DNA from 2 places in the Rahnella sp. BIGb0236 genome. Region 2 is predicted to be linked to the other one. Evidence: predicted binding sites of a transcription regulator. Region 2 holds the regulator's gene; the other holds the start of a gene.
What was found. Region 2 encodes ArgR, which controls arginine synthesis, uptake and breakdown. Its sites were predicted from a motif close to ANTGAATAAAAATACANT; they were not measured.

Region 1 (16,040 bases), on a different contig from region 2:
GATAAACGTACTTTTCATCGCCGTGCCACTGACCAGACTCTGTCCTTTATCCAGCATCAGATACGTCGCGTAATACAATGTCGCGGAACTGCGCATCACCCCGGCCATGCTGGAGAAAAAGGTAATGATGGCGACAATACGCCACTGATCGTTCGACAGCAGATTTTTCAAGTCACTGAACACCGATACCTGACGGGTATCCTCCGCCGTGATCCGTTCTTTGGTGAAACAAAAACAGAACACCAGCATACAAACAGCAATCGCACCCATTACTGCCATCGTCGCCTGATATCCGGCCTGCAGATTTTCTTTACCGAAATAATCCACCAGCCACAAAGTGCCGACAGAAACCAGTAAACCTGCCAGGGAAGAAATAGTGAACCGATAGGATTGCGCAGACAGCCGGTCTTTATCATCCGTGGTAATTACACCGCCCAGCGCGCAGTACGGAATATTGATAAAGGTGTAACACAGCATCAGCAATGAATAAGTAATGTAGGCGTAAAGCAGTTTTCCGGAATGGCCGAAATCAGGCGTGGTGAAGGTCATCACTGCCAGCACGGCATAAGGAATAGCAAACCAAATCAGCCACGGACGAAAATGCCCCCAGCGGGTTTTCACGCGGTCCGCGATAATGCCAGTTAGCGGATCGCTGACGGCATCCAGAATGCGCGTAACCAGAAACATTACCCCGACAGCAGCGGCGGAAAGCCCGTAGATATCGGTATAAAAGTACGTCAGAAACATCGTCACTGAGGAATAAACAATCCCGCAAGCTGCGTCACCCATACCAAAACCGAGTTTTTCTATAACAGACAATTTCTTTACGGCTGCCATAATCTGACTCCACGTCATGAGGTAGAATATCTTTCAGAATTGGTATGTTAACTTTTGGCAGGTGTATTGAATTTAACCATATTTTGCTTATGGTTTATGAAATTTACCAAACGAGAGGCGTCTCACAAAGGAGGGGGGGGCAACAGAAATAAAAAAGGCTGCTTTATTCAGCAGCCCTTTTGTTTCAGATTCAGAAAAAATTAATGACGTTTTCCGTCATCATCTTCATCAACGACATCTTCGTCTTCGCCGTCTTCACCTTCTTCGTCGTCATCGCCTTCGAAGTAAGTGCCCCAGCCGTCGTAGCTGACGCCGTTGGCTTCGGCCAGATTCATCAGTTGCTCAACCTGAGTGTCGATCAGTTCCGCTTTCAGCGCGATTTCGCTGATCACGTCACAGCACATCACGACAGACCCGTCTTCCACTTCCAGCTCTTCAGCGTCAGTGACTTCATAACCCAGTTTGAAAGCTTCGACCGCCGCTTTCTCCAGCACTTCAAACTTCTCTGAAGATAAATGGTGTTCGATGGTGTAAAGCGCGTCAGGATCACTGCCATCATCCAGCAGTTCTTCGATGATTAAGCGAGTCTCTTCACGTTGTTCTTCAAGCAATTCACGGTTTGCCATATCTCTGTCCTCAATCAATGTGACGTTTGTACGCTATTTTCACACACCGCAGGGCGCGTCTCCACTATTAAAGAGAAAGTTTTCTCGCCGGGGTTGTATTTGCATATTCATCCAGTTAAATTGAATTTAAATTCAATCCGAAATGCTTACGCGCTATGGAGCGACATCATGAGTTTGTTGAGTAAACGTCATTTTCTCAGATTACTGGATTTTACCCCGTCAGAGATTTCGTCCCTGCTGAAACTCTCCGCAGAGCTGAAAGCCGCCAAGAAAAACGGCAGCGAAAAAGCCAGCCTGCAAGGCAAAAACATCGCGCTCATCTTCGAAAAAGACTCAACCCGCACCCGATGCTCTTTCGAAGTTGCCGCATACGATCAGGGGGCGAAAGTCACCTATCTCGGCCCAAGTGGCAGCCAGATCGGCCATAAAGAATCCATGAAAGACACCGCCCGCGTCCTTGGCCGGATGTACGACGGTATTCAGTATCGTGGTTATGGTCAGGAAAAAGTGGAAATTCTGGCGCAATACGCCGGCGTGCCGGTGTGGAACGGCTTAACCGATGAATTCCACCCGACCCAGTTGCTGGCTGACCTGCTGACCATGCAGGAGCATCTGCCGGGCAAACCGCTGAAAGGTATGCGTCTGGCCTATCTGGGCGACACCCGTAACAATATGGGCAATTCCCTGCTGGAAGCCGCCGCGTTGTGCGGGCTGGATTTACGTCTGGTCGCGCCCTCCGCCTGCTGGCCGGAAGCCGAACTGGTCGCCACCTGCGAACAACTGGCCAAAGAAAACGGCGGCAGCATCACCCTGACGGAAGATATCGCGACCGGCGTGAAGGATGCCGATTTCCTGTATACCGACGTCTGGGTGTCCATGGGCGAGCCGAAAGAAGCCTGGAAAGAACGCATCGCTCTGCTGCGTCCTTATCAGGTCAACCGCGCGATGCTGGCGCTGACCGGCAATCCGCAGGTGAAATTCCTGCATTGTCTGCCTGCGTTTCATGACGACCAGACCACCCTCGGCAAGCAGATGGCGGAAGAATACGGTCTGCACGGCGGCATGGAAGTCACCGATGACGTGTTTGAATCCAGCCACAGCGTGGTGTTCGATCAGGCAGAAAACCGTCTGCACACCATCAAAGCGGTGATGGTCGCCACCCTCGGCAACCTCTGATTTTTCTCCGGCGTGCAGAAAGGATCCGCTTCCTGCACGTTTCCGTTTTTACATCGTTTTGCACTTTATCCCGCCTGTTCCCGTCAGAAGACCTCATTTTCAGCTACCCTTTTCAGAGCGCTTTGGTTTTAACGTATCCAACAAAAAAACAGAAACGCAGTAAGAAGGAACCGATATGAGCTCAGTTAATCTTGAGTATGTCCTGCGGCTGGAAAGCCTGTTGAGCAGGATATACCCCAGGGAACACATCGCCGACCTGCTGAAAAAAATCCTGCATCTCGCCGACAAATGGAATTACGGCAAACACCGCACCACCCGCTGGGTGGATGGCACCAACATTTACCTGATTACCTACGGCGATAACATCCGCCACGGCGATCAGCCGCCGCTGGCGACGCTCAATCACTTCGCCAACACTTATCTGCGCGACATTATCAGTGACATCCATATTCTGCCGATGTACCCCTACAGTTCGGATGACGGTTTCAGCGTCATCGACTACCGGAAAATCGACGAACATCTCGGCGGATGGTCCGACATTCATCACCTTTCGGACAATTTCAACCTGATGTTTGACTGCGTGATCAACCACATATCCCGCTCAAGCGCGTGGATGAAAGGCTATCTGCACGACGATCCGTATTACAAAGATTATTTTATCGCCGCGAATCCCGAGCTGGATTACAGCCGTGTCGTGCGCCCGCGCGCCTCGCCGCTGCTCTCGCCTTTTATCAAAACCGACGGCACCGAACTCTATCTGTGGACGACCTTCAGTGAAGATCAGGTGGATATCAATTTCAAAAATCCGCAGGTGCTGCTGGAAAGTATCGATGTGCTGTTGCAGTACGCCGCCAGCGGCGGGCAGTCGATCCGCCTCGATGCGATTGGGTATATCTGGAAGGAAGCCGGGACGCGCTGTATCCACATGCCGCAGGCGCATAACATCATCAAAGTCTGGCGGACGATCCTTGATGAAGTGATCCCCGGCACGCGGATCATCACCGAAACCAACGTGCCGCATCACGAAAACATCAGCTATTTCGGTGAAGGCGATGAAGCGCACATGGTGTATCAGTTCCCGCTGCCGCCGCTGACCTTGCACGCCTTTTTGCGTCAGGACACCACCACGCTCACGCAATGGGCGCAGAGTCTGAACGCGGAAGCCCGCTATCCTGACACCACTTATTTCAACTTCCTTGCCAGCCACGACGGCATCGGTTTACGCCCGACAGAAACCTTCCTCAGCGATGACGAGCGCAAATTCATGGCGCAGGAAACGCTGCGTAAGGAAGGCCGCGTCTCCTACAAAGACAACGGCGACGGCACGCATTCGCCGTATGAACTGAACATCAATTACCTCAGCGCGCTGACCGAACCGGAAGACGATACCGAACTGAAAGTCCGTAAGTTTCTGGCGGCGCAGGCGCTGTTGCTGTCGTTTATCGGCGTACCGGCGATTTACATCCACAGCCTGCTGGGCAGCGAGAACGATCTTGAAGGGATGCATCAGTCGGGGATCAACCGCCGTATTAACCGTAAAAAGCTGGATCTGCCGACTATCGAGGCCGAACTGGAAAAACAAGACGGTTTGCGTGCGCGCGTGTTTTACGGTTTACAGGCCCTGATCAGACACCGCCGTGAGCATCCGGCTTTTTCACCGCAGGCCGGTCAGCGCGTGTTCGATCTGGGTAAATCGCTGTTTGCCATGGAACGTTATGATCCGATAACCGAAGATCGGATCAGCTGCATTTTCAATATCAGCGATCATTCTCAGATGCTGAAACTGGCGGTGGAAGGGAAAGATCTGATTGGCGGAGAAGTGTTTAACGGCCAGATGCGACTCCAGCCGTGGCAGGTGGTGTGGATCAAACATAAACTCAAAGCGCCGGAACGTCTCGGCAGGCTGCGTCGCTGGCGGATGAAGCTGATCAAGCGGACAAAACGCTACACAATCAGCGTGAAGCGCTCAATGCGCTGACGTTCATTTTCACTACCGCTTTACGCACGTTCGCCGGTTCGCCGACGGCGCACAGCGGCTTATGCACTTCGCCCGGATAAAACACCACGAAATCGCCGGTCTGCATGATCATGGTTTTTTCCTGCTCACCGGCAGCCAGAAACGCGATGTCTTTATCTTCCAGCCAGTCGGTATCGATATAACCGGCCGGTAAGTTGCTGAATGTCATGCCTTCGGTGCCGTTGAGGATAATCTGGATATCCAGATTACGCGCATGGAACTCAGCGCGGCGCTCAGCCATCGGGGCCGTCATGTCATTGGAAATCAGCACAAACGCGTCGTCGCCACGGATATCGTGTTTGCCCAGCGGCGTGTCCGCAGTGATATGTTGCTTAACGTATTCAATGGCCTCGCGCAGTTCTGCAGGCAGATAAGGGACGAGATGCAGTTGATGGATATTGCCGGTTATCATGGTTTTCCCTTCGCTAATGTGAAAATGAAATACTGTTTCAATGTCTGCCCATAATAATGCACCCGAAGGCGACACCCTTTGATCCAGTTAACAGTTTTTATCTTCGTTTTCCGTCATACCAATCGTTTGCCTTCAGGCCGTTTTTCCGCTTGATGTCGTCGATGACCCGCGTATAATGCGCCACAATTTGCCGGGAGAACCCATGAACAATCGCCACGTTTTGTGCTCAGATGATCGACCAAACACCGTGCCATCAGGCAGCCCGCTGCCGTTGTTCTTCCGTGGTATTGCCGTTTTACTGAAAGCCCCTCATTGAGGGGCTTTTTTTTGTCCGGAATTTGAGTAGCCGATTTTTTACGCGTAAAGAACAGGAGAATGACTATGGCCAATCCGCTGTATCAGAAAGACATCATTTCTATCAACGATCTCAGCCGCGAAGAGCTGGAACTGGTACTCGATACCGCTGCCAGCCTGAAAGCCAACCCGCAGCCTGAATTGCTGAAACACAAAGTGATCGCCAGTTGTTTCTTCGAAGCCTCAACCCGAACCCGTCTGTCGTTTGAAACATCCATGCATCGTTTGGGTGCCTCGGTGGTCGGTTTCTCCGACAGCAGCAACACCTCGCTCGGCAAAAAAGGCGAAACGCTGGCCGACACCATTTCGGTTATCAGCACCTATGTCGATGCGATTGTGATGCGTCACCCGCAGGAAGGCGCGGCGCGTCTGGCGACCGAATTCTCCGGCGGCATTCCGGTGCTCAACGCAGGCGACGGCGCGAACCAGCATCCGACGCAAACCCTGCTGGATTTGTTCACCATTCAGGAAACGCAGGGGCGTCTCGACAACATCAAAATCGCCATGGTCGGCGACCTGAAATACGGCCGCACGGTGCATTCCCTGGCGCAGGCGCTGGCGAAATTTAACGGTAACCGTTTCTACTTTATCGCGCCGGATGCGCTGGCGATGCCGGGCTACATCCTCAGCCTGCTGGAAGAGAAAGGCATCGAATACAGCCTGCACAGCAGCATCGAGGAAGTGGTGTCTGACATCGACATTCTGTACATGACCCGCGTACAAAAAGAGCGTCTGGATCCGTCGGAATACGCCAATGTGAAAGCGCAGTTTATCCTGCGCGCGGCCGACCTGACGAATGCCCAGCCGCACCTGAAAGTGCTGCATCCGCTGCCGCGTATCGACGAGATCACGCCGGATGTCGATAAAACGCCTTACGCCTGGTATTTCCAGCAGGCCGGTAACGGCATTTTTGCGCGTCAGGCGTTACTGGCGCTGGTCCTGAACGCAGACACTGCACAGTAAACTTGAGGAGAACACGATCATGACACACGACAATAAACTTCAGGTTGAAGCCATCAAATGCGGCACGGTGATTGACCATATTCCGGCGCAGGTCGGCTTTAAATTACTGTCCCTGTTCAAGTTTACCCAGACCGAACAGCGCGTGACCGTCGGCCTGAACCTGCCTTCCGGCGAACTGGGCCGCAAAGACATCATCAAAATCGAGAACACCTTCCTCACCGACGAACAGGTTAATCAGCTGGCGGTGTATGCCCCGCGTGCGACGGTCAACCGCATCGACAATTACGACGTGGTGAAAAAGCTGATGCCGACGCTGCCGGAGCGGATTGTCGGCGTGCTGCGCTGCCCGAACGGCAACTGCATCAGCCGTTTTGAACCGGTGGATTCCAGCTTTGCGGTCAGGCAGCGTGCGGACGGTGTGCATCTGAAATGCAAATATTGCGAGAAAGAGTTTGAGCATCAGGTCGTGCTGAACAACGATTAACCCTTTATACTGAGGGATAATTTTTTATTCACCTTAACTCAAATCAGGAGACATTATGTCCCGCGAAATCAGCACTGAAAACGCCCCTGCCGCTATCGGTCCTTACGTTCAGGGCGTGGATCTGGGCAGCATGATCATCACTTCCGGCCAGATCCCTGTGGATCCTAAAACCGGCGCTGTCGCTGACGATATTTCTGCGCAGGCGCGTCAGTCACTGGACAACGTGCAGGCGATCGTGGAAGCGGCTGGCCTGAAAGTTTCAGACATCGTGAAAACCACCGTTTTCGTGAAAGATCTGAATGACTTCGCCACCGTTAACGCCACGTATGAAGCCTTCTTCACCGAGCACAACGCGCCCTTCCCGGCCCGTTCTTGCGTTGAAGTGGCCCGTCTGCCAAAAGACGTGAAAATCGAAATCGAAGCCATCGCCGTCCGCCGTTAATCCGCGCCAGTGATGCACCAGACCAGCCTGCGGGCTGGTTTTTTTTGCCCTGTTTTCAGGCAAAGGATCCTTTTATCGCTCTATAATTAAGCAGACCTGCCTCATTTCCCCTGATTTTCTCTGCGTTTTGCACGCTGGCACACTTTATGCCTGATCTTCATTGTTATTGAACGATTCAATTGCGGCCTGTCCAGTTTGTGAGGTGATGATGATCAAGATTGACCTTTCCGATTCACCCTTTTTTGATGAGATGTTAATGGCTGAAGGGAAACACCGCAGCCATTATCAGGCCTACTGGCAGTGGTTGCAGCAAGCCGACCAACAGGCAGTTCAGCGCAAAAAAGAGGAAGCCGCGCTGTTGTTCCATCGGGTGGGAATTACCTTTAATGTTTACGGTGAAGATGATGGCGCGGAACGGCTGATCCCGTTCGACAGCGTGCCGCGCATTATTCCGGCCAGCGAATGGCAGATGCTCGATCGCGGGATCCGCCAGCGGGTTCAGGCGCTGAATGCTTTTCTGCACGATATTTACCACGACCAGAAGATCCTCAAAGCGGGGATCGTCCCGGCGGAACAGGTGCTGGCCAACGATCAGTATCAGCCGTGCATGCAGGGCATTGATCTTCATCGCGATACCTACGCGCACATTGCCGGCACCGACATGGTGCGCGGCGGCGATGGCGAATATTACGTGCTGGAAGACAACCTGCGTACGCCGTCCGGCGTGTCGTACATGATGGAAAACCGCAAAATGATGATGCGGTTATACCCCGAACTGTTTGCCGAGCAGCGTATTGCGCCGGTGTCCCGCTACCCTTCCCACTTACTGCAAACCCTGCGCGAAAGCACCACGGTCAATGATCCGACCGTTGTCGTGCTGACGCCGGGCCGCTTTAACAGTGCCTATTTCGAGCACAGTTTCCTCGCGCAGCAAATGGGCGTTGAGCTGGTAGAAAGCGTCGATCTGTTTGTGAAAGACGGCGCGGTGTTTATGCGCACCACCGCCGGGCCGTGCAAAATTGACGTGATTTACCGGCGTATCGACGATGCATTCCTCGATCCGCTGGCGTTCCGCGCCGATTCGATGCTCGGCGTGCCCGGCCTGCTGTCGGTGTATCGATCCGGTGGCGTGGTGCTGGCGAATGCCATCGGCACCGGCGTGGCGGATGACAAATCGATATACCCGTATGTGCCGGAAATGATCCGCTACTATCTGGCGGAAGATCCGATCCTCAATAACGTGCCGACCTGGCAATGCCGCAAGGAAAGCGATCTCTCTTTCGTGCTGGCGAATCTGGAAAAAATGGTGGTGAAGGAGGTTCATGGCGCAGGCGGTTACGGCATGCTGATTGGCCCGACAGCCAGTAAGGCGGAAATCGACCGCTTCCGCGAATTGCTGCGTACCCGCCCGGAAAACTACATCGCACAGGAAACGCTGGCGCTGTCCACCTGCCCGACCTTTGTCGGTAACGGGCTGGCACCGCGCCATATCGACCTGCGGCCTTTTGCCCTGACCGGTGCGGAAATCCGTCTGGTGCCGGGCGGGTTAACCCGTGTGGCGCTGGCGGAAGGTTCGCTGGTGGTCAATTCATCTCAGGGCGGCGGAACCAAAGACACCTGGGTGCTGGAAGAAAATCCGACGGAGGATGACGCATGCTAAGCAGAACAGCCAGCGAACTGTACTGGATGGCGCGTTATCTGGAACGCGCCGAGAATATCGCACGTCTGCTGGACGTGACCAACAAACTGTCGATGATGTCGATCCGCGATGTCAGCGCACGTGATGAAAATAACGACCTGCTGGTGCCGCTGACCATGACCGGTACGCGCACCTTATTCAGTGAGCATTATCCGCAGGAAACCATGAGCAATCTGCTCAACTTTTTTGCGCTGGACAGTGTCAACCACAGCAGCATTTTCAGCTGTTTGCAGATGGCGTGGAACAATGCCCATGCCGTGCGCGGCAGCCTGTCGTCTGAGGTCTGGGAAAGCATCAATGCCACCTGGATTGAGATGAAACTGATCCGCCGTCAGGGCGTCGGTTCTGCCGGAGCGGATTCCTTCTTCGACTGGGTGAAGGAACGTTCACATCTGTTTCGCGGCGCGATGTTCGGCACGTTGTTGCGCAGCGATGCACAGAATTTTATCCGCCTCGGCACCATGCTGGAACGCGCAGACAGCACCGCGCGCCTGCTGGATGCCAAAAACCAGTTACTGAATGCCGATGAAGATCCGGTGCGCGAATACTACCGGATGGATACCTTGCTGCGCGCCGTCAGCGCCCGCGAGGCGTTCCACACCCTCTACAAACAGCAACTCAGCCAGAAACGTATTGCGGAGCTGCTGGTGCTGCGCCGCGAGTTACCGCGCTCCCTGCTTTCCTGTGTCGAAATCATGGCCGAACAGCTGGAGGAAATCGGCGGCAGCGCGGGCAATTTGCCACGCCGCCGCGTCCATACCCTTCATGCACAACTTCGTTTTACCGAAATGGACGAGATCGTTGAGATGGGTCTCAGCCCCTGGCTGATGCAGTTTCTGGATCAGACCAACGCCATCGCTGAGAGCATTCATCAAACCTATCTGGAGGCTCAATAATGAAACTGAATGTCACACATCAGACGCATTACACCTATGCGCAACAGGTTAAACACAGCACGCAATACCTGCGCCTGACCCCGCAGGATTCCAGCCATCAGAAAATTTTATCCTGGGATCTGACCCTGCCGGAATACGCCACCCGCACGCTGGATGCCTACGGCAATGTGCTGCATGTTCTGACGCTCGATCAGCCTCATCAGGCCATCACCATTGAAGCCAATGGCGTGGTAGAAATTGAAGACAACACGGAAGATGACAGTTGCGGACACCTCTCGCCGCTGGTGTTTTTACGCACCAGCCCGCTGACGCTGGCCGACGGTGCCATCCGCGATTTCGCCAGCCGCTATTACCGGCCACAGGCGCAACATGAAAGTCTGTGCAATCTGATGGGCGAATTGCTGCTGAAAATGCCGTATAACCCCGGCAGTACCACGGTGAAAGACAGCGCCTCGCAGGCGTTTTCGGCACAAACCGGCGTCTGTCAGGATCACACTCACGTGTTCCTCGCCTGCTGCCGCAGTCTGGGCATTCCGGCACGCTACGTCAGCGGCTATCTTTACTCGGAGGATTCCACTCATGTCGCCATGCACGCCTGGGCGGAAGCCTGGCTGGATGACCGCTGGCAGAGCTTTGACGTCACCAACAACACCTGCAAACCGAATCAGCATTTGAAACTGGCTATCGGCATAGATTATCTTGATGCATGCCCGGTTCGCGGCGTCCGGCTGGGCGGAGGAAGCGAAGACATGCGCACTGTCGCGGCCGTCGCCATGCTCGACGTTCCGCAATGATCCTGAATGCCTGAGGAAACTTTTTTATGACTTACTGTGTGGCCATGCGCTTATCCTCTGGCCTGGTGTTCGTTTCAGATTCACGCACCAATGCCGGAGTGGACCATATTTCCACTTTCCGCAAGCTGCATGTCTTTCATCAAAGCGATGAGAGGGTGCTGGTGATCCAGAGCGCCGGTAATCTGGCGACCACACAGAGCATTATCAGTCTGCTGCACCGCCGCTGTCTGGATGATGAACGGGAAAACCTGCTGAACGTGAAGTCGCTGTACGATGCCGCCAGCCTGCTGGGGGAAACGGTGCGTGAAGTGATTGCGCGGGACAGCGGTGCCAATCAGGGCGGCAACACCGATTTCAGCTGTAACCTGTTGCTCGGCGGCCAGATCAAAGGCGAGGGTCTGCGGCTGTTCCATATTTATCCGCAGGGGAATTTCATCGAAGCCACACATGACACGCCGTATTTCCAGATTGGCGAAAGTAAGTACGGCAAACCGATCATCGACCGGGTGCTGAACTACGACACCGCGCTGGATCAGGCGATGCAATGTGCGCTGATTTCGATGGATTCGACGCTGCGCAGCAACCTTTCCGTCGGCCTGCCGCTGGATGTCATGACCTATCCGACCGACAGTTTCAGCGCCGCGCAGCAGCACCGGATCACCGAAACGCACCCGTATTTCGACATGATCCGCAAAGGCTGGGGCGAGGGTTTGCTGAGCATTTTTGCCCAGTTGCCACCGCTTAAGCTGGACGAGTAAATAATCCGCCACATCTGGTCCGGGGGAAATGGACAACCCAGGACCGCCCCCGTATTATCAATATCCCGTCCTTAATACGGATATTTGAGGTGAATATATCGTGGCAGTCACTATTTATGATATTGCCCGTCTGGCCAATGTTTCAAAATCCACTGTATCCCGGGTCATCACCAATCAAACCAATATTTCGCCGGATGCCCGTGAGCGCGTGCTGGCGGCGATCCGCACCCTGAATTATCAGCCGAGCAAACTGGCGCGGGCGCTGACCTCCAAAGGTTTTGATGCCGTTTTAGTCATCTCAACCCGCTCTTCCAAAACCACTGCCGGTAATCCCTTCTTTTCTGAAATATTGCAATCCATTGCCTTGCGGGCGGAAGAAGAAGGCTTTGACGTTATTTTGCAAACCTCAAAAAATAGCGAAGAAGATTTGCAGAAATGCGTCGCCAAAATAACGGAAAAAATGGTCAAGGGCGTGATATTGCTCAGCTCACCGGCCGATGAACATATTCTGGAACAGCTCGACCATTATCAGGTGCCCGTGGTGGTGATCGGCAATATCGAAGGACGTTATCAGCACGTTTTTTCGGTCGATACCGATAACTTTCAGGACAGCTACCGGCTGACGCAGCACCTGATTTCCCTCGGTCACCGCGATATTGCCTGCCTGCATGCGCCGCTGGATTACCATGTGTCCATTGACCGGCTGGCCGGGTACAAACGCGCCATGCAGGATGCCGGTCTGCCTTTGCAATCCGGTCTGATGATTGACGGCGGCTATACCACGGAAAGCGCCTGTCTGGCCGCGACCGCGCTGCTGCAAAGTGCGACACCGCCAACGGCGGTATTTGCCACCGACGCGGTCAAAGTCATGAGTATTTACCGCGCCGCGCAGGAACAGAAAAAAACCATTCCGGACGCGCTTTCCGTCACCGGTTACAGCAGCGACAATATTTCGCCGATCCTGTCTCCGGGGCTGACTGGCATTGAAATTCCGATCCGCGAATTAGGCTGGCAAGGTTGCAGCTTATTGTTTGATAAGATTTTTGATCGCCCGTGTACAGATTCCCGCACGCTGGTGCCGACGCAGCTGGTGGTCAATCATTCCGCCAGAAATATCACCACCGGGAAATAAAACACTCAACAGGCCGGACGCGCCTGTTGAGTGAGAAAAGTCATCAGAAGCTGTAGGTCACGCCGACCCCGGTATAATGGAATTTGGTCTTCGCATTGGCGCTGGCATCGGTATTATCGTGCAGCTGCAATTCGTAGGCATATTCCAGCGATATGGCGAAACCGTTGGGCAACGGCTGATTAATTAACAGCCCGAAACGGGTATCGGTTTCCCCTTCACGCTCGCCCCGCTCATCATTGTAATAATACGTATCCAGTGTGCGGCGGGCATACGGCGTCAGGACCGTTTTACCGCTGGTAAACAGATCCACACTCAGCGGCAAATAAACGCGGGCTTCCTGTTTGGCAAATTCACCGCGCTGGCTGTCGCCGGTATTCCATCCGCGATCGAGATAATAACTGACCTGCAGCGCAATATCGTCGGTGAAGCTGTATTTCAGTCCGGTCTCACCTTCAAATTCTTTATTAAGATAACCATTATTATCCATATTATTGTAGTAATTATATAACGCCATCCAGCCGTTAAATTTTAATCTCTGACTCAGTGACACCGACCAGTCTGGCTGAACGGTATAACGCTGGGTATGATAAGACTTATCGTCTTTCTTTTTGTCATCATTATATTGCCACTGATAGTTTCTGAACCCCAGCATCAGTCCCAGCGCATAATCTGCGTTGTCGGCGAACTGATAATGCGCGTCGAACTCGATCTGATTAAACCAGTCGCTGCGGGTATCTTCGGAATAATCGACATTATGATCTTCCTGATAAAACGCGCCGTACAGGTTCCATTTCCCTTTGCTGAAGTTGATAAACACCGTCGGTTCATAGGCGCCGTCTTTATCGCCCTGTCCTTCTGTGTTCTCGGTTTCCTGCATGGCGCCGATCTGGATCTTCCAGGGTTCAGCGGGCAGCGCAGCGGTACCGATCGGCACCGGTGTCAGCATTTCGCGGGTATTATGATCTTCATTCTTATTCACACTTTCGCTCTCAGCAGAAAACGCAGACGAGCAGACTGCGCCGCATAATAATGCGGCAGCCACTTTTATTTTCATTATAATAATTCCTTTTACAGTAGGGACAGCTATTAAGACAACGGGTAACCTCTTTTAAAAATCGGAAATAACGTCTTCAGAATCACAATCGAAGAAATGACATTTCGCCATATCAAAGCGCATGGATAATAATTGTCCGGCCTGATAATCGGTATTGGCATTTGAGCGGCAGACAAATTCATGGCCGCCAATCGAGCAATACAACATAAATTCCGCGCCGGTCAGTTCCGCCACGGTAATACGCGCGTCGAAATGGGCGTTCTGCGGATCCGCACCGGCGATATCTTCCGGGCGGATGCCGAGTACCAGCGGCTTACGCTGATAACCTTGTGCATTGAGTGTCGCCAGTGGCTCTTCCGGCACCGGAATGCGCAGACTTTCAGTGACGAAACAGTCATCGTCCAGCGCGCCACGGATAAAGTTCATCGCAGGCGATCCAATAAAACCGGCCACAAACATATTTTGCGGATGGTTATACACCGCTTTCGGCGCGCCGACCTGCTGGATCACGCCGTCTTTCATCACCACAATCCGCGTGGCCATGGTCATGGCTTCGGTCTGATCGTGGGTGACATAAATCATCGTGGTATCGAGTTTATGGTGCAGCTTGCTGATTTCGGCACGCATCTGAACCCGCAGCTTGGCATCGAGATTCGACAGCGGTTCATCCATTAAAAAGACTTTGGCATCGCGCACAATCGCGCGCCCGAGCGCCACGCGCTGACGCTGGCCGCCGGATAACGCGCCCGGACGTCGCGCCAGATACTCCTTCAGCCCGAGGATCTGTGCGGCATATTCCACCCGCTGACTGATCTCCTCCGGCGCAATCTTTCTCAGTTTCAGGCCAAACGCCATGTTGTCGTAAACGGACATATGCGGATACAGCGCGTAGTTCTGAAACACCATGGCGATTTCGCGATCTTTCGGCGCGACGTCGTTCATGCGCACGCCGTCAATCAGCAGCTCGCCTGACGAGATCTCCTCCAGCCCGGCAATCATGCGCAAAGTGGTGGATTTACCGCAGCCGGACGGCCCGACAAACACGATAAATTCCTTATCCGCGATCTCCAGATTGAAATCCTTCACCACGTGAACCTGCTTGTCGTAAATCTTCTGAATATGTTGCAGTGAAATCTGAGCCATAATTTTTCCTTAAATGTCAGCCTGATGGCGCGCCCACTGTTGCCCGATAACGGCCAGCGACAAGGCCCCGGTGGAATCCAGACGGTAATCTGCCCCTTCCAGCGTGGCGCCGATACCGATGGCGAAAATGCCTCCGGCCCGTAATGCATCAATCCCCGCCTGCGCATCTTCAACCCCCACCGCCTGTTGCGGCGCGACGTTCAGCGCATCACACACGGTGAGGAAAATTTCCGGATGCGGTTTCGAATGCGTGATCTGCCCGCTGTCAGCCACATAATCAAATGCCGGCTGTAACCCCAGCGCCGCAAGCACCTGCGGGGCATTTTGTGAAGCGGAAGCCAGACCGGTGAGGATCCCGTGCTGACGCAGCGCGCGCAGCAGGTCGCCGATGCCCGGCAGAATATCGGCAGGGGTCAGTCCGGCGAGTAATCCGACGTAATCCGCGTTCTTTTCCGTCGCCAGGCTTTCGCATTCTGCCTGGGTAAACCTCTGCGTTTTTCCCCCTGCGGCCAGAATGCGCGCCAGTGAACCCTGACGACTGACGCCTTTCAGTTGTTCATTAAACGCCGCATCAATGTGGATGCCGATACGCTGCGCCAGCCGCTGCCAGGCGAGAAAATGCAGATGGGCGGTATCGACCACGACGCCGTCGAGGTCAAAAATGACGGCGCGCGGCAGAGTGTCAGTTTTCATCATGCGTTCCTTTCAGTACGAGGCTTTCCGTAAAGGTGTGGGCCGTGCCGTTGATGCGGACCGTCAGCGGCTGCGCGTCCGTTTTGCTGAGGATGAACTGCTGCGGTTCCAGACACACCGTCAGGCACGCACCGCGCCAGCGCACAGGGAACTGCAACCGCGACCAGCCCGGCGGCAGCGAGGGCCGGAAATGCAGTTCCCCCGACTGATACGTCAGCCCGGCAAACCCCGTCACTGCGCCCAGCCAGATGGCCGCCGTCGCTGCGGCATGAATGCCGTCGTCAGAAGAATGCGGTTCCTCACCCAGATCGATACGACAGGCCTCGCGGTAAAACTGCAATGCCTGCGCCGTCTGCCCGCTTCGTGCGGCAACAATCCCGTGTACCGATTTGCTCAGGGAGGAATCGTGAATGGTGCGGGGTTCATAGAACGCGAGGTTGGCGGACAGGCAACCGGAGGTGAATTTTTCCGGCAAGAGATGCATCAGCATCACCACATCGGCCTGTTTCAGCACCTGCATCTCGTTGATTTCAGCACGGGAATAATCCAGCAAGATGGCC
Region 2 (16,040 bases):
AGAACGCTTCTTATTTGACATTATTTAGTAACCATATAGTTTTCCAACTACCCTGAGTTAGAGCCTTTGGAACAAGGTGTTAGCGTCATGACGTCTATGGCTAAGTCAGTATAAATCCCTTCCCGAAGCAGTCCGGGTTGGTGATATACATGAGATGGCGGTAGAATGACCCGTTTTCAATCCCAACTTAAGCAAAAAAGACGATGAATCTTAACAATAAACAAAAACAGTACCTGAAAGGTCTGGCACATCCACTGAAACCGGTTGTCATGCTGGGTAACAACGGCCTGACTGAAGGTGTGCTGGCCGAAATTGAACAGGCGCTGCAACATCACGAACTGATCAAAGTTAAAGTCGCGGCAGAAGAACGCGAAACGAAGACCTTGATCGTAGACGCAATCGTGCGTGAAACCAAGGCGTGTAATGTGCAAGTCATCGGCAATATGCTGGTACTTTATCGCCCTTCCACCGAAGACCGCAAAATTATCTTACCGCGTTAATGCGTTAAGGTTTAACGAAAAGCGCTGTAGATTTTCGGAAAGGTGCCACGAAATCACGTTCATGGAAAGGTCTGAACAGGCCTTTTTACTTTAGTTTTCAATTTACTGTGAAGTGATTCACTGCATGAATGTGCGAATTACAGGGCGAAACATCACGTTTCGCCCTTTTTAATGCAGATTTTAGAGGTATTCGACTTTTAATACTTCAAACTCGACATCGCCGCCAGGCGTTTTGATCACCACGACGTCATCCTGCTCTTTCCCGATCAAACCACGTGCAATCGGGGAATTCACAGAAATCAGATTTTGCTTAAAATCTGCTTCGTCATCGCCCACGATGCGGTAAGTCTGTTCTTCGTCAGTGTCCAGATTCATCACGGTCACAGTGGCGCCAAAAATGACCCGGCCAGTGGCAGGCATTTTAGTCACATCGATCACCTGAGCGTTCGACAGCTTGGCTTCGATTTCCTGGATACGACCTTCACAAAAACCCTGCTGTTCACGCGCAGCATGGTATTCAGCATTCTCTTTTAAATCGCCGTGTTCACGTGCGGTCGCGATATCAGCAATGATTTTCGGGCGACGGACGCTTTTCAAATGGTCCAGCTCTTCACGTAATCTTTCTGCGCCACGCAATGTCATCGGAATCGGTTTCATATATTTATTACCTCTAACTTGGTCCTTTCGGTAAACACCGTCCTGATTGAATCAGGTAAGAAATTAAGCCAGCTCTTCTGACCGACTCTCTGGCGAAAAACAAAAAAAACCTCACCCGGGGTTGCCACCAGGCCAGGAATCATTTTGCAATTTGATTCGTATTTTAACGTAGAGTTCCTTGAGGATCATCGTTTACTTTCAGCCACGTTGCGCCTGGGTTCGTAGCATCGTAGTATGGCACCACATTATCCTGCCGTTACCCAGAGCCTTTACTCAAAATAATGCGTTTTTTACGAATTGTCAGTGGATTAGCATGCGCGTTTGTTCTGAATACAAATGCGGCTCAGATCGAAAATTACACAGAATATCTGCCAGACGGCACGAATCTGGCTGTGCTGGTACAGAAAATTGGCGCGCCTGCGCCTGTGATCGATTACCACGGCACCCAGATGGCGCTGCCGGCGAGTACGATGAAGATTCTGACCGCTCTGGCAGCCCTGTTACAGTTGGGGCCTGATTTCCGGTTCACGACGACCCTTGAAACCCCGGGCTCCGTTTCTGATGGTGTACTCAAAGGGGATCTGGTGGCGCGTTTTTCCGGTGATCCGACGCTGAAACGCCAGAATATTCGCAATATGGTCGCCATGCTGAAAAAGCAGGGTGTGAAGGAAATCACGGGGGATGTGGTGATTAACACTTCGGTGTTCGCCAGCCATGATAAAGCCCCCGGCTGGCCGTGGAATGACATCACCCAGTGTTTCAGCGCCCCGCCTGCCGCCGCCATTGTTGACCGCAACTGTTTCTCGGTATCACTGTATAGCGCGCCAAAACCGGATGAAAACGCCTTTATCCGCGTCGCGTCTTACTATCCGGTGCATATGTTCAGTGAAGTACGCACACTGGCAAAAGGCTCTCCGGATGCACAATACTGTGAACTGGACGTCGTTCCCGGGGAATTCAACCGCTATACGCTCACCGGTTGCCTGACCCAGCGCAGCGAGCCTTTACCCTTAGCCTTCGCCATTCAGGACGGCGCCAGTTATGCCGGTGCGATTTTGAAAGACGAGCTGTTGCAGGCAGATATTCAGATTGATGGCACGCTGAAACGCCAGACACAGCAGACGCCGGCCGGTACCGTTCTCGCACAAACACAGTCAGCGCCCCTGCATGATTTGCTTCACCAGATGTTGAAGAAATCGGACAACATGATCGCCGATACCGTCTTCCGGACCATCGGTCATCAGCGTTTTGGCGTGCCGGGAACATGGCGTGCCGGTTCAGATGCTGTGCGTCAGATTTTGCGTCAGAAAGCAGGCGTGGATTTAGGTAACTCGATTCAGGTTGATGGCTCCGGTCTTTCACGCCATGACTTGTTATCTCCTGCCACCATGATGCAGGTGCTTCAGTACATCGCCCAGCATGATAAAGAATTAGACTTTATCTCGATGCTGCCACTGGCGGGTCATGACGGCACCTTGCAGTATCGCGGCGGTCTTCATGAGGCGGGTGTGGACGGCAAAGTGTCGGCGAAAACCGGCTCACTGTCAGGTGTCTATAACCTTGCCGGTTTTATCACCACAGCCAGCGGACAGCGTATGGCCTTTGTTCAGTTCCTCTCAGGCTATGCCGTTCCCCCTGAAGATCAACGTACACGGCGGGCACCGCTGGTACGCTTTGAAAGCCGTCTTTACAGGGATATCTACCAAAATAATTAAACACGGAGAAGTGCCAGACGATGAAACTGCTGATAGTTGAAGATGATGAACTTTTACGGCAGGGATTAATGCTGGCACTTACCAGTGACAATTATGCCTGCGACTGCGCAGCGACGGCGGCCGAGGCGCAAAGCCTGATCCAAACCAGCCAGTACAGTCTGGTGATCCTTGATTTAGGATTGCCAGATAAAGATGGCGCAACATTGCTGCGTCAGTGGCGACGTCAGGCTATTTCCCTGCCCGTGCTGATCCTGACCGCCCGTGATGCGCTTGAAGACCGGGTTGATGGACTGGACGCGGGTGCCGATGACTACCTGATTAAACCTTTCGCGTTGGCTGAATTGCAGGCACGGGTTCGTGCACTCATCCGCCGCTATCAGGGACAAAGTGACAATCTGATCGCCGTCGGCAACCTGAAAATCAATCTTTCCTCGCAACAAGCCTATCTCGACGACGCGCCGGTAGAAGTCACGCCAAAAGAATTCGCCATTTTATCACGCCTGATGATGCGCGCCGGGCAGACCGTCAACCGCGAGTTGCTGCAGCAAGATCTCTACACCTGGCAGGATGATTTAGGATCTAACACGCTTGAAGTGCATGTCCATAATCTGCGCAAGAAACTGGGTAAAGAAGTGATCAGGACGGTGCGCGGCATCGGCTATCGTCTGGAAATGACCGTATGACCAGTATGCGTCGCCGCCTGCTGGTTATGCTGGCCCTGATCCTGTTCGTGACGCAACTGACCAGTATTTTCTGGCTGTGGCATGAAAGTCAGGAGCAAATTAACCTGCTGGTGAATGACACACTGTCGGCCAAAGTCCGCAACGCGCATGTTGAAAAGGAAATTGCTGAAGCCATTGCTTCGCTGATCGCCCCTTCTTTGCTGATGATGAGCATCACGCTGGTGTTATCGTTCTGGGCAATCAGCTGGATTATTCGTCCTCTCAATCAGTTACAAAAACGACTGGAAACCCGCTCGGCCGACAATCTTTCGCCTCTGCCGCTGAACAGCGAAATCAGGGAAGTCGTCGCCGTCACCAACGCCCTCAATCAGCTTTTTTCGCGCCTCTCCAGCACCATTCAACAGGAACGGTTGTTTACCGCCGATGCCGCGCATGAATTGCGTACGCCGCTGGCTGGCGTCCGGCTGCATCTGGAAATCATGCAACAAAAAGGCGTGGAAGGCAGCGATACGCTGATTGGCCGCATCGATTCGCTCATGCATACCATCGAGCAATTGCTCATGCTCGCCCGTGCCGGACAGAATTTTGCTAAAGGCGAATATCAGCAGGTTGACATGGTCAATAACGTCATTGAACCGCTCAAAGAAGAACTGGGTGAAATGCTCAGTGAACGCGGCCAGAACTTGCAAATACACCTGCCGCCCCGGGCTGAAATTCAGGGCGATGCGGTGCTGCTGAGGCTGATGGTGCGCAATCTGGTGGAAAATGCTTACCGCTATGGTCCGGAAAACAGCGACATCACCCTGTCGATTGCGCCGCAGGAAAAGGGTTTTCTTATCCAGATTGACGACGCTGGCCCGGGTATTGATGAAACCAAAGCCAGTGAACTGACGCAGGCTTTCAAGCGTGTCGACCAGCGTTATGGTGGCAGCGGTCTGGGCCTGAATATTGTGGTGCGGATTGCCCATCTGCATGGTGGTACGCTGACATTGCGTAACCGCAGTGGTCACACGGGGCTTAGCGCACAATGCTGGCTGCCGGATGTCGCGCTGCAAAGCTCACTGACACTTTCCCCCGACACCCGTTAACGCGGGTCACAGAAAGCAAAAAGGCTGCCAGAGGCAGCCTTTTGTTTAGCGATGGAACGCGAATGTCAGGGATTAACGTTCGTAGATGATTTCGACACCTTCGTCATCATCTTCGTCCCAGTCATCATCCCAGTCGTCATCAGCTTCAGCTTCCACTTCAGCCAGTTGTTCACGGTGATAGTCATCCCACATGAACTCAACTTTCTCTGGTGCCGCTTCTTCAATCGCCATGTGTTTAGGGTTTTCGTTGATGAATTTCATCACGTCCCAGCACAGGGCATTAACGCCTTCACGGTTAGCTGCGGAGATCAGATAATAATTACCTTCCCAGCCCAGAGCTTCAGCGATCGCTTTAGCACGTGTTTCCGCTTCTTCTTTCTCAATCAAATCAACTTTGTTGAACACTAACCAGCGCGGCTTTTCGGCCAGCTTGGCGTTGTATTGTTGCAACTCGTTGATGATCACTTTGGCGTTTTCGATCGGATCAGATTCATCGATCGGAGCAATATCAATCAGGTGCAACAGAACGCGGCAGCGCTCAAGGTGTTTCAGGAAGCGGATACCGAGGCCCGCGCCTTCAGAAGCCCCTTCGATCAGACCCGGGATGTCAGCAACCACAAAGCTCTGCTCGTGATCCATACGCACCACACCCAGGCTTGGAACCAGTGTGGTAAACGGATAATCCGCAACCTTTGGTTTTGCCGCAGATACGGAACGGATAAACGTCGATTTACCGGCATTCGGCAGACCCAGCATACCCACGTCGGCTAACAACATCAGTTCAAGAGCGATATCGCGCTCTTCACCTTTGGTGCCCATGGTTTTCTGGCGTGGTGAACGGTTCACGGATGATTTGAAGCGGGTGTTACCCAGCCCGTGGAAACCGCCTTTAGCCACCATATTAATCTGACCGTTTTGGGTCATATCGGCCAGAACTTCGCCGGTGCTCTGGTCAAGAACACGCGTTCCGACAGGCACTTTAATGGTGATATCTTTACCGCGTTTACCGGTACAGTCGCTGCTCTGACCGTTAGTACCGCGCTCAGCACGATAAGATTTCACAAAGCGGAAATCGATCAGCGTATTGAGGTTTTCATCAGCAAGCAGGTAAACATCGCCGCCATCGCCACCGTCACCGCCGTCAGGACCGCCACGTGGAATGTATTTTTCGCGGCGGAAGCTGACGCACCCGTTACCGCCATCACCGGCCACAACCAGAATCGTGGCTTCATCAACAAACTTCATTTGTACCGTCTCCGTAAATCATTCGCCGGGCAGCTAAAGTTTAGCTACCAGGTTTTGCTCTGTCCGACGTGGCCACCATCGATGGCCAATTGCGGAAAACATTGCACCCGCCACCACCACAAATGCCCCAAGATAACCAATGAAATTAAGCACTGGTGCAGCAAAAAAGTCAGGCCAGGCAAGTGCCAATAAATCTGAAAATAGCAGGGTAAACAGCGGGGTAAGTGTCACTAAAGCACTGACCTGAGCCGCCTGCCATCTCGCCATCGCTTCCGCTAAGGCGCCATATCCTACTAAGGTATTCGCGCCGCAAAACAACAGACAGGCAAACTGCCAGCCGCTGAGCTGTGAAAGCACCGCCGGGCTGGCCAGCGGGAGCAATGCGATAGAACATAAAGTGTACAGCAAAAACAGGATTTGCGGTGAAGCCAGTTGGCGGAGCAGAACCTTTTGCGCCACGCCGTAAATCACCCAAACCGTTGCTGCCCCGACACCAAAAATCACACCCAGGGTGTAATCCGTCAGTCGGGTAAATATCTCAATCAGGCTGGTATTGAAAAATAATATCAGCCCGAAAAATAACATACTGGCGCCAATGACCTGCGTAACCCGCATCCTTTCTTTCAGGATGATCACGCTGGCTACCATCATACCGACAGGAGACAGCTGGCCGATGACCTGCGACGCCGTCGGGCTGAGAAATTGCAGGGAAGAACTGAAAAGGACAAAATTCCCCAGCAATCCACAGGTCGCAATCAGCACTAAGATCATCCAGCGCGGACGGTGAAAAATCGCTTTAGGTGGCAGTCTGCGTTTCGCAGCCAGAATACACCCCAGCACCACCGCAGCCATTGAAAACCGATACCAAACTACGGTAAAGGGATCCATCACCACCAGCACTTGCTTCATGGCAATGGGTAAAGACCCCCAACTCATCGCAGTGATCAGTGCTAACAGAATACCGATGGGTGCCTGCGATTTCGTGTCCATATCCCGCCAGAATGGGCTAACCAGAATGTAAAAAGCCCCGCAACGAATTGCGGGGCTTACATCTATTTACTAAGACGCGAAAAACTTATTCAGCTTCGATGCTGATGTACTTACGGTTTTTCGGGCCTTTAACTTCGAACTTGACTTTACCGTCAGCCAAAGCAAACAGAGTGTGGTCCTTGCCGCAACCCACGTTGATACCAGCGTGGAATTTAGTGCCGCGCTGACGAACGATGATGCTGCCTGCCAGTACTGCTTCGCCGCCAAAGCGTTTTACGCCCAGACGTTTAGCTTCTGAATCGCGACCGTTACGTGTGGAGCCGCCAGCCTTTTTGTGTGCCATTGTTCCGCTCTCCTAATCTTAAGCGCTGATGCCGGTGATTTTAACGTCAGTGAACCACTGACGGTGGCCCTGCTGCTTACGATAGTGTTTACGACGACGAAACTTAACGATTTTGACCTTTTCGCCACGACCGTGAGCAACGACTTCAGCTTTGATTACACCGCCAGCCACTAAAGGCAGGCCGATATTGATTTCTTCACCGTTTGCAATCATCAGAACCTGATCGAATTCGATAGCTTCGCCAGTTGCAACGTCCAGCTTCTCCAGACGAATAGTCTGTCCTTCGCTGACACGGTGTTGTTTACCACCACTTTGGAAAACCGCGTACATATAAAACTCCGCTTTCCGCGCACTCAACTTTGTATAGTCCAGAGGGCGCTATAAATATTCACAATAGGGCGCGAATTCTACGCAAAAAATCAGCATAAGACAAGAGCACAATGACCACAAAAGAAGAAAAAAAGCGCAGTTCTTCCGTTGTCATTTATCTACACTGTTTTTCAAGTACAATCCCCTTTACAGTTAGCGCCATGTGCCAATGTGAGCCAGACCTCATTGCGGTGAAGAGAACAACAGCTGAAAAAACACAATGAACCTAGAACAGATTATTGATCTTACCCAGGACGATATGGCTGCAGTGAACGCATCCATCCTTGAACAGTTGAATTCAGAGGTTTCTCTCATCAATCAACTGGGATATTACATCATCAGTGGCGGCGGCAAACGTATCCGCCCGATGATAGCAGTACTGGCCGCCAAAGCACTATCCTATGAAGGTGATAAACACATAAAAGTCGCCGCGCTGATTGAGTTTATTCATACCGCGACGCTGCTTCATGATGATGTGGTTGACGAATCAGATATGCGCCGTGGGAAAGCCACAGCGAATGCTGCATTTGGCAACGCTGCCAGCGTGCTGGTTGGTGACTTTATCTACACCCGCGCCTTCCAGATGATGACGGATCTGGAATCACTGCCTGTCCTGGCCCTCATGGCCAAAGCGGTGAATGTGATCGCCGAAGGGGAAGTGCAGCAATTAATTAACTGCAATGACCCGGACATTACCGAAGAAAGCTATTTGCAGGTGATCTACAGCAAAACCGCGCGTCTGTTTGAAGCCGCATCGCAAGCCTCTGCCATGCTGGCTGGCGGGAACAGTGAGCAGATCGCCGCGTTGCAGGATTACGGCCGTTATCTGGGCACCGCGTTCCAGCTGATTGATGACTTACTCGATTATGACGCGGATGGTGAAACCTTAGGCAAAAACACCGGCGATGACCTTGATGAAGGGAAACCGACATTGCCCCTGTTGCATGCGATGCAACATGGTGACGCTGAGCAATCTGCCATGATCCGTAAAGCTATCGAAGAAGGTAATGGTCGCCATTTACTTGAACCGGTCCTTGCCGCCATGCATCAGTGGGGGTCTCTGACCTATACCCGCCAGCGTGCTGAGCAAGAAGCCGATAAAGCCATACAGGCGCTTCAGGTGCTGCCGGAATCAGATTATCGTGCTGCGCTGGAAGGTCTGGCGCATATGGCTGTAAAACGCGATTTCTGATGCTTCCTGTCGTGCTTGCAGATATTCGCAGGCACGACAGGGTTTCATCAGCTAGGTCTCGTCAGGCTTACGTAACCTGTTCAGTATTTCCGATACCCCTTCCCGCACAATAAACGAGATCATCGTTTCCCGTTCAGGTTCCTTCAACTGCTTATAACTTTCGATCCAGATCGCCAGCGGATCCTGATGAGACGTATACACATACTCCGCGGAATGTTCATTCATCGCCAACGTCGCCGCGGTATTTCCAGGCAAACTGTCGATGTGATATTCCACCGCGCGCCCTTGTACACCTCTTCTGCGACGTTTAATCCAGCATAACCTGCGAGCCATTCCATGCACACCTTGTGTAGACGTCGGGAGACCTTGCTTTCCAATTAATTCCTTTGCTGCAAACCACTCTTTTTTCATAACATTCCTTGTTTTCTTACATACCCATAAGAAAGATCGTTGTTATAAATCTATGTCGTTAATCCCGCTACTTTCTATAAATGCGTATTTATTTAAAAAGGAGATTAACACGAGCCAGTTAGAGAAACGTCTATTAACAGAAAGAAGATATTCAATTTTCAGGAATGAGTCTACAGCTGTATTTAAAAGCTTCCATGAATAATGTTTATCAACACGCTGATGAGTTCATTAAAAACCATTATTCAGAAAGAAATAAAAATTTCAAAAGAAGATTAAATTAAAACCCCTTATAAAACAACAAGAAACAGACAACCCCACTTTAAATCAGAAAAAACAGCGTCGTTAAACATTATTGAAAGAACACAATAAAAGATAACTCATTGATATAGAAAATGCATTTGATCGAAAAAACAGCATGTCATTAAAGGGTTCATTTTAATTTTGTTCAAAAAAATAATGATACATAGTCATGAATCACAAAAATCAAAATTAATTTACTTGTTTGTCTTAATTAAAAGAAGAAGGTATTTTCTAAATAAGGCAGATGAAGATTTTTAGGAAACATTGATGGAATATATATAAATGGAGAAAAAGATCTCATAACCGATATTTTAAAAATGAACGAGTGAAACCCATTTTGATAAGGATGACATCATGACGATAAGGACTGAGGACTGGCATCAGGCGGACATCATTGCCGCACTGAGAAAAAAAGGCACCACGCTTGCAGCGGTATCACGCTCTGCGGGGCTGAGTTCTTCCACACTTTCTAATGCGCTATCACGACCATGGCCGAAAGGCGAAATCCTGATTGCAGGCGCGCTGGGCATACACCCTTCGCTTATCTGGCCAAGCCGTTACTATGACCCGAAAACGTTTCAGATTATTGAGCGCCGTTGCCGCGTACCAGGAGAAAAACACGATTAGCAGAAAGCAAAAGCCGCCAGGTATCCGGCGGCTTTATTGCAAAAATCAGTGATTAATAAACTGTTCACCCAGCTCGATATCTTTACGCAGGATATCCAGCATTGAATCCAGTGACTGCTGTTCAAAGGCGCTGAGCTTGCCAATATCGATGAGCTCTGCGATACCATTTTTACCTAACAGGACGGGCTGGGCGAAGAATCGAGCATATTCGCCTTTACCTTCCACATAGGCACATTCCACAACATTGCTTTCGCCTTGCATGGCACGTACCAGCGATAAACCGAAACGCGCCGCAGCCTGACCCATCGACAGGGTCGCAGAACCGCCACCGGCTTTGGCTTCCACCACTTCCGTTCCGGCGTTCTGAATACGTTTGGTCAGCGCAGCGATTTCGCTTTCACTGAATGACACATCCGGGATCTGAGACAATAAAGGCAGAATGGTCACGCCGGAATGGCCGCCAATCACCGGCACGTCGATCGCTTCGGGTTGTTTACCCTTAAGTTCAGCCACAAAAGTATTTGAGCGAATGGCGTCCAGCGTGGTGACGCCAAACAGTTTGTTTTTATCGTATACGCCCGCGTTCTTCAGGACTTCAGCCGCGATCGCCACAGTGGTATTGACCGGGTTGGTGATCACACCAATGCAGGCTTTTGGACACGTCGTGGCAACCTGTTGGATCAGATTGCGGACGATCCCGGCGTTTACGTTAAAAAGATCGGAGCGATCCATTCCCGGCTTACGCGCCACACCTGCGGAAATCAGGACGATATCAGCGCCTTCCAGCGCCGGGGTGGCATCCTCACCACAGAACCCTTTAATGTTGACCGCAGTCGGGATATGACTGAGATCGACGGCGACACCCGGAGTAACCGGCGCGATATCATATAATGAGAGTTCGGAACCGGAAGGTAGCTGGGTCTTGAGCAGAAGTGCGAGGGCCTGACCGATACCGCCCGCAGCACCTAGAACTGCAACTTTCATCCTATACTCCTTTTTTATCATTAACTTATAAGTGTCGTGGATTTATTTTTAGTGTGACCTTAATCACTTATGCTGTTAAAAACAATCGCTCACTTGCAGAGAATCTGAGGTGGGTCGTTTAGAAAGTAAATAAACTCTCTAACGTCACCTTTTTACTGTCTTTTATGGCTTTTTGTCGGGAAGCTACACCATTAAAAGTAGCACCACAAAACCCACCAGGTTAATAAATGGTTAAATTCGCTCCAATGTGAGAGCTGAATCGAGATCATCAGCCAAACCGCCCGTTGCGCACCCGAAGTAACAGGCAATGCACAATTTTGGCATATTCATTACCTGCCGCTGTAAAGCATGACGCTGACATTCCTTGCTGGATGCAGAATTCGCGATCTGCGTCGTTGACCCGTGTTGCATAAAAATGCAATTATCTGCATAATCAACCCAACAACGATACAGAGACCAGGGTGCAAAATGCGTAATCCTGCTAAACAGGAAGATTTGATCAAAGCCTTCAAGGCGCTTTTGAAGGAAGAGAAATTCAGTTCTCAGGGCGAAATTGTGGTCGCACTTCAGGATGACGGTTTCGAAAATATCAATCAGTCAAAAGTCTCACGGATGCTGACCAAGTTCGGTGCCGTAAGAACCCGTAATGCCAAAATGGAAATGGTGTACTGTCTGCCGGCTGAAATTGGTGTGCCGACAACAACCAGTCCGCTGAAAAATCTGGTCCTGGATATTGATTATAACGACGCCGTTGTGGTGATCAGAACCAGTCCGGGTGCCGCACAGCTGATCGCGCGTTTGCTCGATTCTTTGGGGAAATCCGAAGGGATCCTCGGCACCATCGCCGGTGACGATACGATCTTCACCACGCCTGCACGCGGCTTTAGCGTCAAACAACTCCATGATGCGATCCTGAGTTTGTTTGAGCAGGAACTGTAATCTCAGTTATTTTGCCCGTCCTCACGCTTTCATTCTGTGCCTGAGGTCAGAAGAATCACGTTTCTGGCCTCATTCCTCTTCCGCCCTTCCCTTCTTTTATGTCCCTCAATGCCGTCAGACACGTCAGATCCACTGTTAACGATCTTCACAACACGCACATTCCCGTCACATAAATATTTCAACGATGTGATTCACTGCAAAAATGAGCACAAATAGTCAAATTCACTCAATCTATTGATTTTACGAAAAATTAACACAAAAAGAACACTTAATAGCCATTCTTTATTCCTTTTAGTTATTAAAAATACAAATAGGACACAGATAACCACCCAAATAACTATTAGCAAACTATTAATATTTAGAGTGACTAGATGTATACTCATTTCCGTGGTGTGAAGCACCGGACATTACCAACATAATAAAATCGACGAGGTCAAAATCATGAACGTTAAAACTACAATCGCAACATTAAGCATTCTCTCTGCACTGTCATTTGGCGCTTTTGCAGCACAACCTGTTAGTCAGGAACAAGCAGCAAATATGCAACCACGCGGTATGATCAGCGTCAGCGGCGTTGCCGGTGCCCCTTCTGATATCCGTCAGGCACTGTCTGATAAAGCCGATGCACAGGGTGCCAAAGCCTTCCGCGTGATCGAAGTACGTGAAGAAGGTAACTACCACGCTACTGCGGAAATTTACCAATAAGTCTCAGGTAAACGAAGCGAAGGGCCTGAATGACTCGGGCCCGCGCATTGCGCAATAAGACGGATTTGTCGCTGCCTCATCACGTTCCCGCCCGCTTTACGCGCGCCTGAACCCCGATATCACAGTCCTGATGAATCCAAATCTCAACCGACGTTGCTCTCTGAAAAAATGCACCAACGTCTGCGAATTCAGGAAATTATCATGAAAATCATTACAACTATTGCTGCCCTTAGCCTGCTGTCTGCTGTGTCTTTTGGCGCCTCAGCGGCCAACCTGATCACTAATCAACAGGCAGAAAACCTGCAACCAATGGGCGTGATCAGCGTCAGCGGTGTTGACGGTGCGCCAACCGATATCCGCCAGCAACTGTCTGATAAAGCCGATGCTAAAGGTGCAAAATCATTCCGCGTGATCGAGGCCCATAACGACGGTGCCTATCACGCAACCGCAGAAATCTATCAGTAAGATTTCCGGGGAGTCCCGTAACCGGGCCACTGTTTGAGTATTCATTGAATTAGCGTTACCGGGTTTCAACAGCCACTGATTGAAGAAACGAAACAGCGAAAATAAATGGCGCTGTTGAGGCTGGAAAGAGAGCAGACACTGCCACTGCCGTACTCTCTTGCTAACGATACCCTCGTCGTCCTGTCCGACGACACCCTTTGGCCCTCAATTTTTGAGGGCTTTTTTTTGCGTGAGATTTCACCCATCCCGCCAGAAACGCAAAAAAAAGCACAGCCTGCGCTGTGCTTCTCATTCATGGCATGCTGTTTTAAATCTGTTGTGCCGCGTCGGCTTTCGCTGCCAGTGCCGCCAGCAGTTTTCCATGAATACCGCCGAAGCCACCATTGCTCATCACCAGAATATGGTCGCCCGGCAGGGACGCTTTAATCACCATATCCACCAGTGAATCGACGTCTGCACTCCAGTGTGCGGGCTGGATGCAGTGTTCCGCCACTTCCGCCACCTGCCACGGAATGTGTTGCGGCTGTAACAGGAAGACTTCATCGGCGCGCCCCAGCGAAGGCGCCAGTTCATTTTTGCTCATGCCCATTTTCATGGTATTGGAGCGCGGTTCGAGCACGGCCAGAATACGTGCGGTGCCGCCGACTTTGCTGCGTAAGGCTGAAAGCGTCGCCAGAATCGCCGTCGGGTGATGGGCAAAATCGTCATAGACGCTGACATCATTTTCCACGCCGCGCAGTTCGAGACGGCGACGGGCATTGATGAAATCACCCAGCGCTTTGCAGGCATCTTCCGGCTTCACGCCGACATGACGTGCCGCGGCAATCGCCATCAGCCCGTTATGCATGTTGTGTTCGCCGACCAGATTCCAGTTCACCTGCCCGACAACTTCACCGTGCAGATAAACCTCGAACGAGCTGGCGTCCGGCGTCAGTTTCTTCGCATCCCACGCACAATTTTCCGCCTCACCCGCAAATTCCTGCTCGCTCCAGCATCCCATTGCCATCACTTGTTTCAGTGGCGTGTCATGCTCAGGCAGAATGATCTTGCCTTTACCCGGCACCAGACGCACCAGATGGTGGAACTGTTTCTGGATCGCTTTCAGATCATCAAAGATATCCGCGTGATCAAACTCAAGGTTATTGAGGATCAGGGTGCGCGGGCTGTAATGAACGAATTTGGATCGCTTATCAAAGAAGGCACAGTCGTACTCATCGGCTTCCAGCACCATAAACGGGCTGTTACCCAGACGCGCAGAAACCTCGAAATTGCCCGGCACGCCGCCAATGACGTAACCCGGTTCATAACCACAGGCTTCGAGGATCCACGTCACCATGCCGGCGGTGGTGGTTTTACCGTGCGTACCCGCAACGGCGATCACCCAGCGCTCTGGCAGAACATGATCATGCAGCCACTGCGGGCCGGAGACATAAGGGATCCCCTGTTCCAGCACGGCCTCGACGCAAGGATTACCGCGCGTCATCGCGTTACCGATGATCACCAGATCGGGCTGAGGATCTAATTGGGCAGGATCGTAACCCTGGATCAGGTCGATCCCCTGATTTTCCAGCAGCGTACTCATCGGTGGATAAACGTTGTCGTCCGAACCGGTTACCTGATGCCCTTGTGCACGTGCCAGCATCGCCAGCCCGCCCATAAACGTGCCGCAAATCCCAAGAATATGAATGCGCATATATTTTCCATTAATGCCTGTAAGTCAGCCGCTATTCTACCGCTCAGAATCCTCCAGAAGAAATGGATTTGCCTATGATTCGTCCATATATTTGGGCTAAACTGCTCACGCTCTTGTGAAATTTTTATTAACGTACCGTTATCTATCCTCGATTCAGGGAAAGTGTCATGAAAACGTTAGGCGAATTTATTGTTGAGAAGCAGCAAGATTTTCCACATGCAACCGGTGAACTGACAGCGTTGCTTTCAGCAATAAAACTCGGCGCTAAAATCATTCACCGCGACATCAACAAAGCGGGTCTGGTCGATATTCTGGGCACCAGTGGCGCAGAAAATGTGCAGGGTGAAGTGCAGATGAAACTCGATCTGTACGCGAATGAAAAACTAAAAGCCGCCATGAAGGCGCGTGGGGAAATTGCCGGTATCGCGTCAGAAGAAGAAGATGAGATTGTCATTTTCGAAGGTGAACGTGCGGAAAATGCAAAATACGTGATTTTGATGGATCCGCTGGATGGCTCCTCAAACATCGACGTTAACGTCTCCGTCGGAACAATTTTCTCGATTTACCGCCGTACCACGCCGCTGGGCCAGCCGGTCACTGAAGCAGACTTCCTGCAACCGGGGAACCGCCAGGTAGCTGCAGGTTATGTGGTGTACGGTTCGTCGACCATGCTGGTTTACACCACCGGTGCTGGCGTTCATGCCTTTACCTACGATCCTTCCCTTGGCGTCTTCTGCCTTTCTCACGAAAAAGTCTGCTTCCCTAAAAAGGGCAACATGTACTCGATCAACGAAGGCAACTACATCAAATTCCCGCTGGGCGTAAAAAAATACATTAAGTATTGCCAGGAGCAGGATGAAGCCACGCAACGTCCTTACACTTCCCGTTACATCGGTTCACTGGTGGCAGATTTCCACCGTAACCTGCTGAAAGGCGGCATTTATATCTATCCAAGCACCGCCAGTCATCCGAACGGTAAACTGCGTCTGCTGTATGAATGCAACCCGATGGCGTTCCTCGCCGAGCAGGCTGGCGGTAAAGCCAGCGACGGGAAAAACCGTATTCTGGACATCATTCCGCAGAAACTGCATGAACGTGCGCCATTCTTTGTGGGCAACAGTTCAATGGTTGAAG

Region 1: argF (ornithine carbamoyltransferase) is a predicted target of ArgR. The motif match lies at 1,583-1,600, and genes of this name have one in related genera.

Annotation. Positions count from the first base shown of each region.
Region 1 covers NZ_SOAO01000005.1:363,969-380,008, forward strand. The annotation lists gene EDF78_RS13270 (glycoside-pentoside-hexuronide (GPH):cation symporter) at 1-837, opposite strand, end outside; gene rraB (ribonuclease E inhibitor RraB) at 1,038-1,463, opposite strand; gene argF (ornithine carbamoyltransferase) at 1,632-2,639, shown strand; gene EDF78_RS13285 (sugar phosphorylase) at 2,815-4,617, shown strand; gene EDF78_RS13290 (YhcH/YjgK/YiaL family protein) at 4,592-5,068, opposite strand; gene pyrB (aspartate carbamoyltransferase) at 5,450-6,385, shown strand; gene pyrI (aspartate carbamoyltransferase regulatory subunit) at 6,405-6,869, shown strand; gene ridA (2-iminobutanoate/2-iminopropanoate deaminase) at 6,925-7,311, shown strand; gene EDF78_RS13310 (circularly permuted type 2 ATP-grasp protein) at 7,520-8,971, shown strand; gene EDF78_RS13315 (alpha-E domain-containing protein) at 8,965-9,906, shown strand; gene EDF78_RS13320 (transglutaminase family protein) at 9,906-10,700, shown strand; gene EDF78_RS13325 (proteasome-type protease) at 10,727-11,458, shown strand; gene EDF78_RS13330 (LacI family DNA-binding transcriptional regulator) at 11,559-12,590, shown strand; gene EDF78_RS13335 (OmpG family monomeric porin) at 12,634-13,644, opposite strand; gene ugpC (sn-glycerol-3-phosphate ABC transporter ATP-binding protein UgpC) at 13,699-14,787, opposite strand; gene pgmB (beta-phosphoglucomutase) at 14,797-15,480, opposite strand; gene EDF78_RS13350 (glycoside hydrolase family 65 protein) at 15,470-16,040, opposite strand, start outside.
Region 2 covers NZ_SOAO01000006.1:234,689-250,728, forward strand. The annotation lists gene rlmE (23S rRNA (uridine(2552)-2'-O)-methyltransferase RlmE) at 1-21, opposite strand, end outside; gene yhbY (ribosome assembly RNA-binding protein YhbY) at 204-500, shown strand; gene greA (transcription elongation factor GreA) at 681-1,157, opposite strand; gene dacB (serine-type D-Ala-D-Ala carboxypeptidase) at 1,439-2,872, shown strand; gene pmrA (two-component system response regulator PmrA) at 2,893-3,555, shown strand; gene pmrB (two-component system sensor histidine kinase PmrB) at 3,552-4,643, shown strand; gene cgtA (Obg family GTPase CgtA) at 4,716-5,888, opposite strand; gene EDF78_RS14625 (DMT family transporter) at 5,922-6,878, opposite strand; gene rpmA (50S ribosomal protein L27) at 6,964-7,221, opposite strand; gene rplU (50S ribosomal protein L21) at 7,240-7,551, opposite strand; gene ispB (octaprenyl diphosphate synthase) at 7,811-8,782, shown strand; gene EDF78_RS14645 (DNA-binding protein) at 8,834-9,193, opposite strand; gene EDF78_RS14650 (helix-turn-helix transcriptional regulator) at 9,848-10,120, shown strand; gene mdh (malate dehydrogenase) at 10,166-11,104, opposite strand; gene argR (transcriptional regulator ArgR) at 11,573-12,043, shown strand; gene yhcN (peroxide/acid stress response protein YhcN) at 12,485-12,748, shown strand; gene yhcN (peroxide/acid stress response protein YhcN) at 12,950-13,213, shown strand; gene mpl (UDP-N-acetylmuramate:L-alanyl-gamma-D-glutamyl-meso-diaminopimelate ligase) at 13,521-14,906, opposite strand; gene fbp (class 1 fructose-bisphosphatase) at 15,074-16,040, shown strand, end outside.